One region of the Streptomyces sp. NBC_00258 genome, then DNA from elsewhere that is predicted to be linked to it. Evidence: riboswitches for the same ligand, from Rfam matches in the RefSeq annotation. Region 1 holds a riboswitch; each other region holds the start of a gene.
The links. A riboswitch is a leader RNA that binds a small molecule or an ion and turns the genes downstream of it on or off. The one in region 1 is predicted to bind cobalamin.
Positions count from the first base shown of each region.

Region 2: it holds a riboswitch for cobalamin, as region 1 does, so the genes downstream of both, OG718_RS44025 (ABC transporter substrate-binding protein) here and metE (5-methyltetrahydropteroyltriglutamate--homocysteine S-methyltransferase) in region 1, are expected to answer to the same signal.
Region 3: it holds a riboswitch for cobalamin, as region 1 does, so the genes downstream of both, OG718_RS40500 (cobalamin biosynthesis protein) here and metE (5-methyltetrahydropteroyltriglutamate--homocysteine S-methyltransferase) in region 1, are expected to answer to the same signal.
Region 4: it holds a riboswitch for cobalamin, as region 1 does, so the genes downstream of both, OG718_RS20330 (ribonucleoside-diphosphate reductase subunit alpha) here and metE (5-methyltetrahydropteroyltriglutamate--homocysteine S-methyltransferase) in region 1, are expected to answer to the same signal.

Region 1 covers NZ_CP108081.1:3,369,090-3,373,156, reverse strand. Annotated here, with positions in the region: gene OG718_RS15100 (DUF4328 domain-containing protein) at 1-157, shown strand, start outside; gene metE (5-methyltetrahydropteroyltriglutamate--homocysteine S-methyltransferase) at 250-2,571, opposite strand; cobalamin riboswitch at 2,736-2,959, opposite strand; gene meaB (methylmalonyl Co-A mutase-associated GTPase MeaB) at 3,065-4,051, opposite strand; gene scpA (methylmalonyl-CoA mutase) at 4,057-4,067, opposite strand, start outside.
Region 2 covers NZ_CP108081.1:9,885,263-9,889,329, reverse strand. Annotated here, with positions in the region: gene OG718_RS44030 (FecCD family ABC transporter permease) at 1-474, opposite strand, end outside; gene OG718_RS44025 (ABC transporter substrate-binding protein) at 471-1,496, opposite strand; cobalamin riboswitch at 1,564-1,750, opposite strand; gene OG718_RS44020 (TIGR03767 family metallophosphoesterase) at 1,924-3,876, shown strand; gene OG718_RS44015 (CoA-binding protein) at 4,015-4,067, shown strand, end outside.
Region 3 covers NZ_CP108081.1:9,092,511-9,096,577, forward strand. Annotated here, with positions in the region: gene cobN (cobaltochelatase subunit CobN) at 1-701, opposite strand, end outside; gene OG718_RS40495 (cobyric acid synthase) at 698-2,230, opposite strand; gene OG718_RS40500 (cobalamin biosynthesis protein) at 2,227-3,183, opposite strand; cobalamin riboswitch at 3,282-3,425, opposite strand; gene OG718_RS40505 (hypothetical protein) at 3,548-3,769, opposite strand; gene OG718_RS40510 (inorganic phosphate transporter) at 3,782-4,067, opposite strand, start outside.
Region 4 covers NZ_CP108081.1:4,590,785-4,594,851, reverse strand. Annotated here, with positions in the region: gene OG718_RS20330 (ribonucleoside-diphosphate reductase subunit alpha) at 1-2,145, opposite strand, end outside; cobalamin riboswitch at 2,285-2,425, opposite strand; gene OG718_RS20325 (GNAT family N-acetyltransferase) at 2,488-3,006, opposite strand; gene OG718_RS20320 (nucleoside hydrolase) at 3,122-4,067, opposite strand, start outside.

The DNA.
Region 1 (4,067 bases):
CGTGCGTGCCTACACGGACGTACACCTGCTGCTGGCGGCCGACGCGGCCGTCGTGGGTGCGGCCGTGGCGTGCGTGTTCGTGGTCCGCGCGCTCACCGCGGCGCAGCAGCCGGGTACGGACGAGCCTCCGCGGCAAGGCGACGCCCGGCTGTCCTAGCCCGCGGACCCGACCGACCGGCCGGGGACACGGTGTCCCCGGCCGGCCGGACAGATCGGACAGATCGGGTCGGTCAGGTCGGGTCGGTCGGGTCAGTCGGTGGTGGGCAGTTCGGCGCGTACCGCCCGGGCTGCCGCGACCAGGTTGTCCAGGGACGCCCGGGTCTCGGGCCAGCCGCGGGTCTTCAGGCCGCAGTCGGGGTTGACCCACAGCCGTTCGGCCGGGATGGCCTCAAGCCCCTTGCGCAGCAGGGCGGCTGCCTCGTCCGTGCTCGGCACGCGCGGGGAGTGGATGTCGTAGACGCCGGGTCCGGCCTCGCGCGGATAGCCGTGGCCGGCCAGTTCGCGGGCGACCTGCATGTGGGAGCGGGCGGCCTCCAGACTGATGACGTCCGCGTCCAGGTCGTCGATCGCCTGGACGATGTCGCCGAACTCGGCGTAGCACATATGGGTGTGGATCTGGGTGTCCGGCCGGACACCCGCGGTGGTGAGCCGGAACGCCTCGGTGGCCCACGCCAGATAGCCCGGGCGGTTGGCGGCACGCAGCGGCAGGGTCTCGCGCAGCGCGGGCTCGTCGACCTGGATGACCGAAGTCCCGGCCGTCTCAAGGTCGTTGACCTCGTCGCGCAGGGCGAGGGCGACCTGCCGGGCGGTGTCGCCGAGCGGCTGGTCGTCCCGGACGAAGGACCAGGCGAGCATGGTGACCGGCCCCGTGAGCATGCCCTTGACGGGGCGCCGGGTCAGGGACTGGGCGTACGTCGTCCAGCGCACGGTCATCGGCTCGGGGCGGGAGATGTCGCCGGCCAGGACCGGCGGACGGACGTAACGGGTGCCGTAGGACTGGACCCAGCCGTGCTGCGTGGCGAGATAGCCGGTGAGCTGCTCGGCGAAGTACTGGACCATGTCGTTGCGTTCGGCCTCGCCGTGCACGAGGACGTCCAGGCCGGTCTTCTCCTGGAACGAGATCACCTCCTGGATCTCGGCCCTGATGCGCTCCTCGTAGCCGGCCGTGTCGATGCGCCCGGCCCGCAGGTCGGCGCGGGCGACGCGCAGTTCGGCGGTCTGCGGGAAGGAGCCGATGGTGGTGGTCGGCAGCAGCGGCAGACCGAGGTGGGCCCGCTGCGCGGCGGCGCGTTCGCCGTACGGCTGCGAGCGGCGGGCGTCGGCGTCCGTGACCGCACCGACCCGCGCCCGCACGGCCGGGTCACGGGTGATGGGCGAGTGCGCGCGGGAGGCCAGGGCGGCCCGGTTGGCGGCGAGTTCGCCGGTGATCGCGCCCGTGCCCTGGGCCAGACCCTTGGCGAGGGTCACGATCTCGGCGGTCTTCTGCCGGGCGAAGGCGAGCCAGCGCAGGATCTGCGGCTCGATGTCCCGTTCGGCGGTGGCGTCGAGCGGCACGTGGAGCAGTGAGCAGGACGCGGCCACGTCGACCCGGTCGGCCAGCCCCAGCAGGGTGCCGAGCGTGGCCAGGGACTTCTCCAGGTCGTTGACCCAGATGTTGCGCCCGTTGACCACGCCCGCGACCAGGCGCTTGCCCGGCAGTCCGCCGACGGCGGCGAGCGCGTCCAGGTTGGCGGCGGCCGCCTCGGTGAAGTCGAGGGCGAGGCCGTCGACCGGGGCCTTGGCGAGCATCGGCAGGGCGTCGCCGAGCCGGTCGAAGTAGGAGGCGACCAGCAGCTTCGGACGGTCGGTGAGCGCGCCGAGGTCGCGGTAGGCGCGGGAGGCGGCGTTCAGTTCGGCGGGCGTACGGTCCTGGACCAGGGCCGGTTCGTCGAGCTGCACCCACTCCGCGCCCGCCGCCCGCAGATCGGAGAGGACCTCGGCGTACACCGGCAGCAGTCGGTCCAGCAGGGTCAGCGGGTCGAAGTCGGCGGCCACACCGGGTGCGGGCTTGGCGAGCAGGAGATAGGTGACGGGCCCGACGAGGACCGGCCGGGCGGTGAGGCCGAGGGCGAGGGCTTCGCGGAGCTCGGCGACCTGCTTGGCGGAGTCGGCCGTGAAGACGGTGCCCGGGCCCAACTCCGGGACCAGATAGTGGTAGTTGGTGTCGAACCACTTCGTCATCTCCAGCGGCGCCACGTCCTGGGTGCCACGGGCCATCGCGAAGTAGCCGTCGAGCGCGTCGGCCTCGACCGCGGCGCGGTGGCGGGCGGGGATCGCGCCGACCATGACGCTGGTGTCCAGGACATGGTCGTAGTACGAGAAGTCGCCGGTCGGCACTTCGTGGACGCCGGCCTCGGAAAGCTGCTGCCAGTTGCTGCGGCGCAGTTCGGCGGCGGTGGCCCGGAGGGCGTCGGCGTCGACGCGGCCCTTCCAGTACCCCTCGATAGCCTTCTTCAGTTCCCGGCCCATGCCCTGACGGGGGTAGCCGTACACGGTGGCCCGTGCCGCCGCGGCTGCGGACTTCGATGTCACGGAACTCTCCTTCGCGAGATGTCTCCCTGAGATCCCGGCGACGGGACGTGAGCGCGAAGGGGTGACGAACCCGGCGGAAGTACCTCGCGCGGCAAGGCGCGGTCGTCCACCGGATATGTACGCCGACCCGCCCACGAGGTCACCGGGATGTCCGTACGCGATCGGTCACGCACGGGCAGATGGCAGGTCTTCGGACTCGCGAGCACGTCCTCCGTACGGAGGACACCTACTGGCCGTCGCTTCCCAGGCCCCGCTTCTCGGGGTCCAGTGCGTTTGACGGCGGTCGTTCCCGCTCACCGCTGCGGGGCAGTCCCGGATTCCCACCGGGTTCCCTCTTACGACGCATCCCGCCTGGCGGACGGGGCGAACCAGCTGCACCGGTCAGCCTAGGGGGCGCGGCCTCGCGACGTGAAACGTTTCCCATATGCCGGACGGCCGTACGAGACACCGCCCAGGTGAACCGGACGGGCGTGGAGCGGTTGCCCGGTCCGGCTCAGCCCGTGTTGCCGCCGAACGCCCGAAGAATGCGCTCGGCGGCGAGCGTGGCCGTCAACTCGCCGTTCCTGACCCGCTGTTCGAGATCGGGTCCGAGGGCGCGCACGGCGGGGTCGGCGTGCAGGCGGCCGAGGAGTTCGTCGCGCACCATCGTCCAGGTCCAGTCGACCTGCTGGTCACGGCGTTTGGCGGCGAGACGGCCGGACGAGTCGAGAAGCGTACGGTGCTGTTCGAGACGCTCCCAGACCGTGTCCAGGCCCGTCGACTCACGGGCGCTGCAACTCAGCACCGGTGGCGTCCAGGCGGCGTCGGCGGGATGCATCAGCCGCAGCGCACCCGCCAACTCCCTTGCCGCGCCCCGGGCGTCGCGCTCGTGCGGGCCGTCCGCCTTGTTGACGGCGATCACGTCCGCCAGCTCCAGGACACCCTTCTTGATGCCCTGCAACTGGTCCCCGGTACGGGCGAGCGTGAGGAGCAGGAAGGAGTCGACCATGTTCGCGACGGCGGTCTCGGACTGGCCGACACCGACCGTCTCGACGAGGACGACGTCGAAACCGGCCGCCTCCATCACCACGATCGACTCCCGGGTCGCCTTGGCGACCCCGCCGAGCGTGCCGGCGGTGGGGGAGGGCCGGATGAAGGCCGCCGGGTCGACGGCCAGGCGTTCCATCCGTGTCTTGTCGCCCAGGATGGACCCGCCCGTCCGGGTCGACGACGGGTCGACGGCGAGCACCGCGACCCGGTGCCCGAGCGAGGTGAGCAGCGTGCCGAACGCGTCGATGAACGTCGACTTGCCCACACCCGGGACACCGCTGATACCGATCCGCCGCGCCTTCCCGCTGTGCGGCAGCAGCTCGGTCAGCAACTCCTGCGCCATCGCCCGGTGCTGGGGCCTCGTCGACTCGACGAGCGTGATGGCGCGGGCCACCAGCGCCCGCTTCCCGTCGAGCACGCCCTTCACATAGGTGTCGAGGTCGATCGCCATGGGGCTCAGAGGTCGT
Region 2 (4,067 bases), 6.5 Mb from region 1:
GACCCCGCTCAGCACCACACGGTCCGTCGCCCCGCCCAGCGTGTGGCTGAGCAGCAGCACGAGCCCGAACGACAGCACCGCGCCGAGGAACGCGCCCGCGGAGACGGAGACCAGCCCTCCGCCGATACCGAGGACGACCACGATCACGGCGCCTGTCGAGGCGCCCGAGGACACCCCGAGGACGAACGGGTCGGCGAGCGGGTTGCGCAGCAGGGACTGCATCACCGCACCGCACACGGCGAGTCCGGCCCCGCACACGGCCGCCAGGAGCGTGCGCGGCAGCCGCAGCTCCCAGACGATCCCGTCCCGGATCGGGGTCAACTCCGAGCTGCCCCAGCCGAGATGGGACGCGACCACGGACCAGACGTCGCCGACCCGGATGTCCGCGGGACCGATGGTGATCGCGAAGGCGACGGACACGAGGAGCAGGGCGACGCCCGCGGCGATGAGCAGTCCCAGACGCGGCCGTGTCACCCGGCGAGCCCGAACTCCCGCAGGGCGGAGGCGACTTGCTCGACGCCCTCGACCGTGCGGATGGTCGGGTTCATCGCCTGCCCGCTGAGCAGGACGTACCGCTTCTTCTTGACGGCGGTCATGTTCCTGGTGACCGGGTCGGACTCCAGGAACTCGATCTTCTTCTTCGCGGACTCGGCGGTCTGCGACTTGCGCGTCAGATCGCCGATGACGAGCACGTCGGGGTCGCGGTCGGCGACGGTCTCCCAGTTGATCTGGGGCCACTCCTCGTGCGTGTCGTCGAAGACGTTCTTCGCGCCGAGGGTCCGGGTGATGACGCCGGGCGCACCACAACAGCCCGCCATGTAGGGCGAGTCGGAGTTGGCGAACCAGTACAGGAGGGTGACGTCGGAGGCGTCGATCCCCGAAGTGGCCTTCTTCATCCGCTGTTTGAGATCGGCGACGAGTTGCTCGCCCCGCTTCTCGACGCCGAACACCTCGGCCAGGTCGCGCACTTCGCCGTAGATGGCGTCGATGCCGAGGGCCTTCTTCCGCGCGCCGTCGCCGCCCGAGGCGTTGTCCTTGCCGACGCAGTCGGAGGGCGAGACGTAAGCGGGCACACCGAGCTTCTCGAACTGCTCCCGGGTGGCCACGCCGCCCTTGCCGAGTGTCGACACGAACGAGGCGGCGACGAAGTCGGGATCGGCGTCCAGGACCCGTTCGAAGGAGGGATTGTTGTCGGCGATCCGCTCCACCTTCGCGTTCGCCTTCGCCAGGCCCTTCATCACCGGGTCGGTCCAGGTGGCGGTACCCGCCATACGGTCCGCGAGGCCGAGCGAGAGCATGATCTCGGTGGTGCCCTGGTTCAGGGAGACCGCCCGCTCGGGCGGGGACTCGACGCGTACGGTCTGTCCGCAGTTGTCGAGAGTGACGGCGGCCTTGGAGTCCGTGTCGGAGGACGAGTCCCCCGAACCGCAGCCGGTCAGCAGGAGAGCTCCGGACAGGACGAGGGCAGCGGGGCGGGCAAGACGTGCGACAGGCACGGGAGTTCCTCAGGCGTCGAGGGCTCGAACGCGGAGCCCGGTCGTACGGTGCTCCCCCGTCGGCACGTGACCGCGGAGGCCGCCAGCAGGTCTTCGGACTCGGGGTCACCCGGACGAGGCGCCTTCCCGGACCGTCGTTCCGATCCAGTGGCCGATGCCACGCCCGTCACCCTCACCGCTGCGCGTCAGCTCCGGATTCCCACCGGATTCCCTGACCCACGTACATGGGTTCGACTGGCCTCGGCAAGCTATCACGGCGGATGTCGCGGACCGGCGGGCGGACCTGCAGTGCGGCGCCCCATCGGCCGCTCCACCTGTTCCGGCGGTGTTCACGGCCACGCCACACCCCGGCTCACACCCCCGCCCCTGCGGCCTGAATGAGTGGTTCCGCTAGTTGAGTCTCTCGGAGGCACCGGAGGGCCGCCCCATGACCGGGACCGAAACAGCGGGGACCGCATCCACTCCCCCGCCCTCGCCCACACCCGCTTCCCCATCCCTGCCCCCGTCCCCATCGCCGTCTCCGTCTCCGTCTCCGTCTCCGTCCGCATCCTCGATCAACCGTCGTCGCTTTCTACTCGCGTCCGGTGCCGTCGCCGCGGGAGCGACCGGAGGAGCGGCTGCCGTCTTCCCACGGCAGCGCCCGGCCCCCTCCGCGCAGGCCGCCGCGGCGAGTGCCGCCCCGCAGCCGCCCCTCGCCACCCGAGCTGCCCGACGGCCGGCGCGACGCGCGGCCCCGTACGCGGCGACCACCCTGGAGACGACGGCCCGCCTCGGCGGCCGCGCGCACACCGGCGCCTACCGACGGCTGGTCTCTGGCCCCGGATGGCCCGTGGTCGTACGCGGGGATCTCGCGCCTGCCGCCACCGGCCGCCAGGACCGGCGCACACCGCTCGCGTGCTTCGTGCAGTTCACCGACCTGCACCTCACGGACGTACAGAACCCGCTGCGCACCGAGTTCCTGCGGTCGCGCAAGCCCTCCGCGTGGCGGGCCCAGGAGGCGCTGACGGTGGCGGGGGCGGTGGCGCTCGTGGAGCAGGTGAACGCGCTCGGCGAGGGGCCGCACACCGGCCTCGCGCCCGGGTTCGTGATGACGACGGGCGACAACGTCGACAACAACTCCGCGATCGAACTGGAGTGGTTCCTCACGCTGATGAGCGGCGGCAGGATCACTCCGAACACCGGGGACCCGTCGGTCTACGAAGGCGTCCAGAGCTCCGGCCTGCCCCTCTACTGGCACCCGGACGACGCGGCCCTGCGCGACCTGGACAAGCGGCGCGGGCTGCCCCGCATACCCGGCTTCCTCGATGCCGCGATACGGCCCGTGACCAGCCCGGGGCTCGACATCCCGTGGTACTCCACGGTCGGCAACCACGACGACATACCCGGCGGCTGTCTGTCACCCGCGCTGGGCGACGTCGCCGTCGGCTCCCGCAAGCTGCTGTCCGTCCCGGCCACGGACGCGGCCGCCTACGCGAAGGCGCTGCAGACCGGCGACGACCCCAAGAGCGAGGTGCTCTCGGCGATCCTGAAGCGGCACGCCTCCTCGGCGCGGACGGTGACGTCCGACGAACGGCGCCGGCTGTGCACCCCGCACGACTACCTGGCCGCGCATCTCGACCCCGCCCACGCCGGGGCGGGCCCGGTCGGCCACGGCTACACGGAGAACAACCTGGACGGCGACCGGATGTACTACACGTTCCGGGTGGCCGAGAACGTCATCGGCATCAGCATCGACACGACGTACCGCAGCGGCCACTACGAGGGCTCGCTGGGCACCGATCAGCTCCGCTGGCTGGAACGGACGCTGGCCGCGCACAGCTCCCGGTCCTACGACGCCGACGGCCGCCTCGTACGCAACGCCGGGGCCGACGACGCCCATGTCCTGGTCTTCAGCCACCACCACAGTCCGAGCATGACCCGCCGCCCCGACGCAGCCCGCACCGAGGAGCCGCGGCACGACGGTGCGGAGGTCCTCGCCCTGCTCCACCGGTTCCCGAACGTGGTGGCCTGGATCAACGGCCACAGCCATGTCAACCGGATCACGCCCCACGCGCACCCCACGCCCGCCCGGTCCTTCTGGGAGATCAACACCGCCTCCCACCTGGACTATCCGCACCACGCCCGCGTGATCGAGCTGGCCGACAACGGGGACGGCACGGTGTCCCTGTTCACCACCCTCGTCGAGTCCGCCGCCCCGCACCGCACCGACCCGGACCTCGCCGACCTGTCCGCGGTGGGCCTCGCCTCCCTGTACCGGGAGCTGTCGTACAACGCCCCCGACCTGGCCACGGGCATGGCGGCCGGCGTCCACGAGGGCTGGGCCGGCGGTCCCGGCGACCGCAACGCGGAACTGCTGGTGGCCGCCTCCGCGTCGCGCTGAGGCCGTCGCACCGAGGCCACCGCCCCGGCCCGAGCCCGGTGGCAGCCTCGGCGCGAGACCGGTGGCGGGGGAATCACCGCGCCGCGCTCGCTGTTGTCGCGCGCAGCAGCCCTCGTACGCATCCCAAGGAGGCCGACCGTGTACGGCGACCCGGCAACGATCCGCAAGATCCTCAGCGAGTCCGGCGACAC
Region 3 (4,067 bases), 5.7 Mb from region 1:
CAGGCCTCCTCGTCACCGCCCGCGGACGCCTGCGAGGCGTGCGTGCCACCGGCGGCGAGGACCGTGGCGACCAGCGCGTCGGCCGTGCCGAGGATCTCGTACAGGCCCGCGTCGGCGTCACGCAGCGAACCGCAGTACACGGCAAGGGCGTTGGCGCCCCGGGCCTCGATCGCGTCGCACAGGGTGTCCACGAAGGCGGTGTTGCCGCTCAGTTGGTGGGCCCGGTAGAAGAGCACGCCCACGGTCGGACGGCCCTCGACGTACGCGCGCTCGCCGTGGACCCCGAACTCGGGCATCTTCCGCGGCTCTTCGAACCCCTCGCCCGTCAGCAGCACGGTGTCGGAGAGGAAGCGGGCCAGCTCGGCCAGGTTCTCCGGGCCGCCCTCGACGAGATAGCGCAGCGCCTCCGCGACGACCCCGGCGGGCACGGACGACTCGGCCATCAGCTCCGCGTCGGGGACGGACTCCCCGCCGAGCAGCACGGTCGGAATACCGGACGCCTTGAGCGCGGCGAGCCCGTCCTCCCAGGCACGCTTGCCGCCCAGCAGCCGTACGACGGCGACGTCCGCGCCCCGGACCAGCGCGGGAAGCTCCTCCGCGACATCCACGCGGGTCGGATTGCCGATCCGGTACGCGGCGCCGGCGGCACGCGCCGCCAGCAGATCCGTGTCGGCGGTCGACAACAACAACACTGTGCTCATGCGGGCGCTCCCGGTGGAATGAAAGGCAGTCCTGTCGGCGCGCCGGACTCGATGAGCCGCCACAGCGCGTCCGTGTCCGCGTGTTCCTCGATCAGATCGCCGAGCCGGTCCAGCTGCTCCTCGCGCAGCGACCCGAACGACGTGTCGGCGGCCGGTACGAAGCGGCGCCCCGCGGCGGCCGCCACCTCGCGAAGGAAGGCCCGGCGGAAGCCGTCCGACTCCAGCGAGCCGTGCCAGTGCGTACCCCAGACCTCGCCGACCCGGCAGCCGTCCAGGAAGGGGGCCCCGCCGGTGACCTGGGCGACCCCGTGGTGGATCTCGTACCCCTCGACGGGCTCGCCGAGCGCCTCGCCGACGGGTCGCGTGAGGATCTTCTCCCGCGCGAACCGCACCCGCACGGGAAGGAGTCCGAGCCCGTCCACCTGGCCGGCGCGCGACTCGACCTCGTCCTCGATGTGCTCGCCGAGGATCTGGAAGCCGCCGCAGATGCCGAGGACGGGACGCCCCTCCGCAGCCCTTCTGGCGAGGGCGTCCGCGAGGCCGCGCTCCCGGAGCCACTCCAGGGCCCTGACCGTGCCCCGGGTGCCGGGCACGACGACGAGGTCCGCGTCGACGAGTTCCTCGGCCCGGTCCACGAACCGCACGACGACGCCCGGTTCGGCGGCCAGCGCGTCCACGTCCGTGAAGTTGGACATCAGCGGGATCGCGCAGACGGCCACCCGCAGGATGTCCTCGCCGACGGGGGAGGAGACCTCGGACTCGCGGACCGAGCCCCTCAGCGAGATCCGCAGCCCGTCCTCCTCGTCGATGCCCAGACCGTGCTGGAACGGCAGGACCCCGTACGTACGACGCCCGGTGAGGTTCTCGAGCATGTCGAGGCCGGGCTCCAGCAGGGACACGTCCCCGCGGAACTTGTTGACGAGGAACCCGGCGACGAACTCCTGGTCCTCGGGCGAGAGCAGCGCGACGGTCCCGAAGAAGGAGGCGAAGACACCCCCGCGGTCGATGTCGCCGACGACGAGCACGGGCAGCCGCGCGTTGCGCGCGATCCCCATGTTCACGATGTCCGTCCGCCGCAGATTGATCTCGGCGGGACTGCCCGCCCCCTCACAGATCACCGCGTCATACGTGCCCCGCAACTCGGCGAGGCACTCCAGGACGGTCCCGAGGAGCTGTTCCTGACGGCCGCCGTGATAGCCGCGGGCGCTCATCTCCCCGACGGGTCTGCCCATGAGGACGACCTGGCTGCTCCGGTCGCTGCCGGGCTTGAGCAGCACGGGATTCATCAGCGCGGTGGGCTCCACGCGCGCGGCCTGCGCCTGCATGGCCTGCGCCCGGCCGATCTCGGCGCCCTCCCGCGTGACGAACGAGTTGAGCGACATGTTCTGCGCCTTGAAGGGCGCGACCTTGACGCCCTGGCGCACCAGCCACCGGCAGATCCCGGCGGTCACGACGCTCTTGCCCGCGTCGGAGGTGGTGCCGGCGACGAGCAGGCCCCCACCTGTGCCCCCGCTCGTACCCCGGCTCATGACGTACGCCCCTTCGTGCGAAGGCCGTTGACGAGGAGCCGCCCGGCGACACTCACGCCGAGCGCGAGCCAGCCCACGCGCCGCGAGAGCCGTACGGCCCGCTCGATGTCGCCGACCTCCACGGCCCGCCCCTCGCCGTTGAGCACGGGCCGGTGCTCGACCCTTCCGGCGTACGAGAGCGTCCCGCCCAGCCGCACGCCGAGCGCCCCCGCGAACGAGGCCTCGACGGGCCCGGCGTTGGGGCTCGGATGCTTGGCGGCGTCGGCACGCCAGGCGCGTACGGCCCCGCGCGGATCGGTTCCCGCGACGGCCGCGAGGACGGCGGTGAGCCGCGCTCCCGGCCACCCCGCGACGTCGTCGAGCCGCGCGGAGGCCCACCCGTACCGCCGGTACTTGGCGGACCTGTGCCCGACCATCGCGTCGAGCGTGTTCACGGCACGGAATCCGACGAGCCCCGGCACACCGGCCGCGGCACCCCACACGAAGGCGCCCACGACGGCGTCGGAGGTGTTCTCGGCGACGGACTCCACGACGGCCCGGGCGATCCCGTCGGCGTCCAGCGCCTGCGGATCCCGCCCGCAGAGATGAGGCAGCCGCTCCCGGGCCACCTCGACGTCCCCGGCGGCGAGCGCCCCGCCGACGGCCCGGGCCTCACGCCCGAGCGAAGTCCCGCCGACGACGGACCAGGTGGCGGTGGCGGTCAACGCGACGGACGCGACGCGCGAGGCACGCACGGAGCGGGCGGCGAGCGCCGCGAGTCCGGTGGCACCGCCCACGCAGACGGCGGTGTGCAGCGCACCCCACCCCCGGTGGTCCCGCCACAGCACCCGCTCCACGGCGCCCGCGGTCCGTCCGAACGCGGCGACCGGATGCCCCCGGCGGGGATCGCCGAGCAGCAGGTCACCGAGGAGGCCGGCGGCGGCGCCGTACGCGAAGACGCGATCGGCACTCATCGGTTCAGCCGACCGTCAGGTCGGGTACAACCGTCGCTCGAAAGGCACTTGGGCAGCCGCGCATGGCGATTTGTCCTCACTCAGGGTGTCCACGCCCTGGTTCGACGAGACCGACGGCGAGAGTTCCTGGCTCCCGGGGGATCGATTCCCCGGTAACAGTGGCGGGACCGCGCCGGATTCGCACCGGCTTCCTCTCCTGCCGCCGTACATGGCTCCGGCAGTCCACCACGCCCACGAACACCCGTCAACTTGCTGTTGACCTGCGACGGGAGAGTGTGCTGAGGCCCACACACGGACACGACTCCGCCCCGCCGACCGGGGGGTCGGCGGGGCGGAGTCGTGAGGTGCGGAGGCGCTGTACGCGTCAGGCGACGATCAGATAGATCCCGTACGTCACCGCCGCCGCGCACGCGGCGAAGCAGGCGTACGCGCCCGTGACCGCGAGGGTCGCTGTGCCGCCCTGGGCGGAGGCGGACTCGCGCTTGGAGAGGCCGACGATGCCGAGGGTGAAGAGGCCCACGAGGGCGACGGTGACGATGAGGCTGACTCCGAAGACGGAGCCGAGGGCTGCCCAGTCGATCTTCATGCTGTGGGTTCCTTACACCGTGGCCGGGCGGGCGGGCTCGGTGGCGTCCGGGCCCGGGATGGTGGTCTTGAACTCGTCGGCCGTGGCGACCGTGCCCGCAGGCGGCGGGGTGACGGCGGCGATGGCGGTGGTCACGACGCCCGCGGGCTCGCCTTCGACGTCGTTCACGTTGTCGCGGGTGACCGGCTGGCGGCGGGAGAGGACCCAGATGACCGCCGAGCCCGCGACCAGCAGCGCGCCGGTGAGGACGATGCCCCAGGTGCCCTGCTTGGTGAGGAACTCGGCGCCCGCGCCTACC
Region 4 (4,067 bases), 1.2 Mb from region 1:
GGTCCGGGCGGCGGCCATGTCGATCAGGTCGCGCTGCGGGATCTCCCACGCAGTGCGGTACAGATCGCGCACGTCCTGCGGCACCCAGGTGAAGCCCTGCACCGAGCCGTTGGACTCGCGCAGCGCCTCCCGGGTCTGCGCGTCCCACACGCCGAGCTTCTTCAGCTCCGCCACCAGGTAGGAGTTGACCTGGAGGAACTCGCCGGAGAGGGTCTCGCGCTTGAAGAGGTTGGAGACCTGCGGCTCGATGCACTCGTAGACGCCCGCGATGGACGCGATCGTCGCGGTGGGCGCGATCGCGAGCAGCAGCGAGTTCCGCATGCCGACCGAGGTGATCCGCTCCCGCAGCGCGGCCCAGCGCTCCGGCCAGTTCAGCTCCACGTCGTAGTGGTCGGGGTGCAGCACGCCCTGCGCCGTACGGGTCTTCTCCCAGGCGGGCAGCGGGCCGTTGCGCTCGGCGAGATCGGCGGACGCCTCGTACGCGGCGAGCATGACGCGCTCGGCGATACGGGTGGAGAGCGCCTTGGCCTCGGCGGAGTCGAAGGGCATCCGCAGCTTGAAGAAGACGTCCTGCAGACCCATCGCGCCCAGGCCCACCGGCCGCCACTTGGCGTTGGACCGGCCCGCCTGCTCGGTCGGGTAGAAGTTGATGTCGACGACCCGGTCGAGGAAGGTGACGGCGGTACGGACGGTCGAGTCCAGCCGCTCCCAGTCGATGTCGCCCGTCGCCGTGTCCACGAACGCGCCGAGATTGACCGACCCGAGGTTGCAGACCGCCGTCTCGCCGTCGTCCGTGACCTCCAGGATCTCCGTGCAGAGGTTGGAGGAGTGGACCGTGTGGCCGGGCAGCGCGGTCTGGTTGGCGGTGCGGTTGGCGGCGTCCTTGAAGGTCATCCAGCCGTTGCCGGTCTGCGCGAGGGTGCGCATCATGCGGCCGTACAGATCGCGGGCCGGGATGGTCTTCTTGGCGAGCCCCCGGTCCTCAGCCTTGCGGTAGGCAGCGTCGAATTCCTCGCCCCACAGGTCGACCAGCTCGGGCACGTCGGCCGGCGAGAACAGCGACCAGACGCGGTCCTCGTTCACCCGGCGCATGAACTCGTCCGGGATCCAGTGCGCGAGGTTCAGGTTGTGCGTACGCCGGGCGTCCTCACCGGTGTTGTCGCGCAGCTCCAGGAACTCCTCGATGTCGGAGTGCCAGGTCTCCAGGTAGACCGCGGCCGCGCCCTTGCGCCGGCCGCCCTGGTTCACGGCGGCGACCGAGGCGTCGAGTGTCTTCAGGAACGGGACGATGCCGTTGGAGTGCCCGTTCGTCCCCCGGATCAGGGAACCGCGCGAGCGGACACGGGAGTACGCGATGCCGATGCCGCCCGCGTGCTTCGAGAGGCGGGCCACCTGGTGGTAGCGGTCGTAGATGGAGTCCAGCTCGTCCAGCGGGGAGTCGAGGAGGTAGCAGGACGACATCTGGGGGTGCCGCGTACCGGAGTTGAAGAGCGTGGGGGAGGACGGCAGGTAGTCGAGGCGGCTCATCAGCCGGTACAGGGCGGCCACTTCGTCGACCGAGCGGGACGTGTCGTCCTCGGCGAGGCCGCTCGCCACGCGCAGCATGAAGTGCTGGGGCGTCTCGATGACGGACCGCGTGATCGGGTGCCGCAGCAGATACCGGCTGTGCAGCGTGCGCAGGCCGAAGTAGCCGAAGCGGTCGTCGCCTTCGAGGTCGATCAGCGCGTCCAGACGGGCCGCGTGGGTCCGTACGAACTCGGCGGTGCGGTCGGCGATCAGGCCCTCGCGGTGGCCGACCGCGACGGACTCGGAGAAGGAGCGGACCCCCTGCGAGGCGGCCTCCTCGGCGATGCCGATCGTCAGCAGGCGGGCGGCCAGCTTCGAGTACACGGGGTCCTCGGAGATGAGGCCCGCGGCCGCCTCCGTGGCCAGCTCGCGCAGCTCCGCGGTGATCCCGTCGGCCCCGACGGAGGACCGGCCGCGCAGCGCGGCGGCGGCGACCCTGCCGGGATCGGCGTCGGGAAGGTCGGCGGTGAGGTCGGCCAGGGTCCGCAGCAACACGGTTCCCGGTCCGTCGGCCTCGGCCCTGTCCTGCTGGTACTGGGGCGCTTTCGCTGAGACCGGATCGGCTGGCGCGATGGTCACGTGGGGCTCTCCCTCGCTCGGCACGGAGCCTGCGGGGAGAGGGGTTCGGGGCACACGGGGGTACACGCTCTGCGCAGCGGTACGCCGCGTCCACCGGCCCACTCCGCGAGGCCCGGACGTCATGGCACCCGGGCCGGATGGCCTGGGCACGCTGTCGGCAGGTCCTCGGACTGACCAGGCGCACGGCTCTCCTCCAGGGACAGACATGCACAAGTACACCGTTGCGGGACAGTTCCGGATTTGCACCGGATTCCCCTGCGGCGACAGCGAGCATGAGCATACATCTTGTGCCGGGCTCGGGAAGCACCCCCACATGTTGTGTCGTGTCGGCTTCGGAGGGTGTCAGAGTGTCAACTCGTAGGTGAGCAGCATGATGTCGTCGAGGTCCGGGACCGGGTTCCAGTCGCGGTCGGGGGCGCGGGTGAAGCCGAGGCGTCCGTAGATGCGGTGGGCGCTGTGCATGGTGCGCTGGGTGGACAGCACGACGCGTACGCAGCCGTGCGTGGCCCGGGCGCGGTCGACGCAGGCGCGTACGAGGGCCTCGCCCGCTCCGTGCCCGCGGGCCTCCGTGGCGACCGCCAGCATCCGTATCTCGGCCTCGCCCTCGCGCGCGATGTCGGCCATCGGCCCGCCGGACGGGACGAAGGTCACGCCGCCGACGACCCGCTCGCCCGCCCCTGCCCCCAGCACGGCCACCAGCACGTCGGCGGCCGCGGCCCGCTTCGCGACGTCCCGCAGCTCGCCCAGATACTCGTCGCTCTCGCCGAAGTCGAGGAGCCCGTCCCCGAGATAGGCCTGCGCGGTGATCTCGCCCACAGCCTCGTACTCCTCGGGCCTCGCCCGCCTGATCACGATGTCCATGCCTGGCAGTGTGCCCGAGGGGTACGACGAGGGGCTGCCGAGTTTCTCGCGTACCGGTACCGGTACCGGCGTCGGGGGCGTCGCGCCGGTGCCAGGGACGTCCGAGGCGGCGGGCTCAGGCCACGGCCGGCCACTGCGGGAGGGTCGTGACGAAGTCCTTCGTGAAGTCGCGTGGGCCCGGGCCGAGGGCCACCCGGCCCGTGTGGCGGGTGCGGGCGGTCAGGGCGGGCGACTCGGTGTAGTAGTTCCGCTGGGCGGCCGCGGGGACGAACACGGTCTGGCCGCGGGTGAGTTCGCTGGCGCACTCGACGACGACCGCTCCCTCCGCGAGCGTCACGAACGACTCGTCCGCGCACACGCCCACGGCGAGCGGGTCGTGCAGCGGGCAGGAGTCGCCTCCGCCGTGGCGGCGGTAGGAGTCGGTGTAGACCCGCAGCAGCCGGGCCGCGAGCGCCGCGCCCGCCCCCGCCGCCTCCAGCGCGGCGAGGTCGGCGGGGCCGAACAGCCAGCGGTGCGAGGCGTCCAGGTCGACCATGGTGAACGGGATGCCGGAGGAGAGCACCACCTCGGCGGCGTCCGGGTCCGCCCACATGTTGAACTCGGCGACCGGGGTGATGTTGCCCGGCACCTGCGCGTTGCCGCCCATGAACACGAACTTCTTCACGCGGCGGGCGAAGGCCGGGTCCTCCAGGAGCGCGATGGCCACGTTGGTGAGCGGGCCGGTGGCGCACACGGTCAGCTCGCCCTCGTGCTCCCGGGAGAGCCGCAGCAGTGCCTGTGCGGAGGACTCCGTCAGGTGTGCGGCGGTCGAGTCGGGCAGCGTCTCGTGGCCGAGGCCCGCGGGGCCGTGGAAGTGGGCGGCGGCCGCGTACGGGAGGCGGGTGAGGGGGCGGGCCGCTCCGCGGTGGACCGGGACGGCGGTGTCGATGCGGAGGGCTCTCGCCAGGGCGCGGGCGTTGCGGTAGGTCTCCTCGGCCGGGAGGTTGCCGCCCACGGAGGTGTAGGCCCTGAGGTCCCATCTGCCTGTGCCGAGCAGGTACTGGAGAGCTACGGCGTCGTCT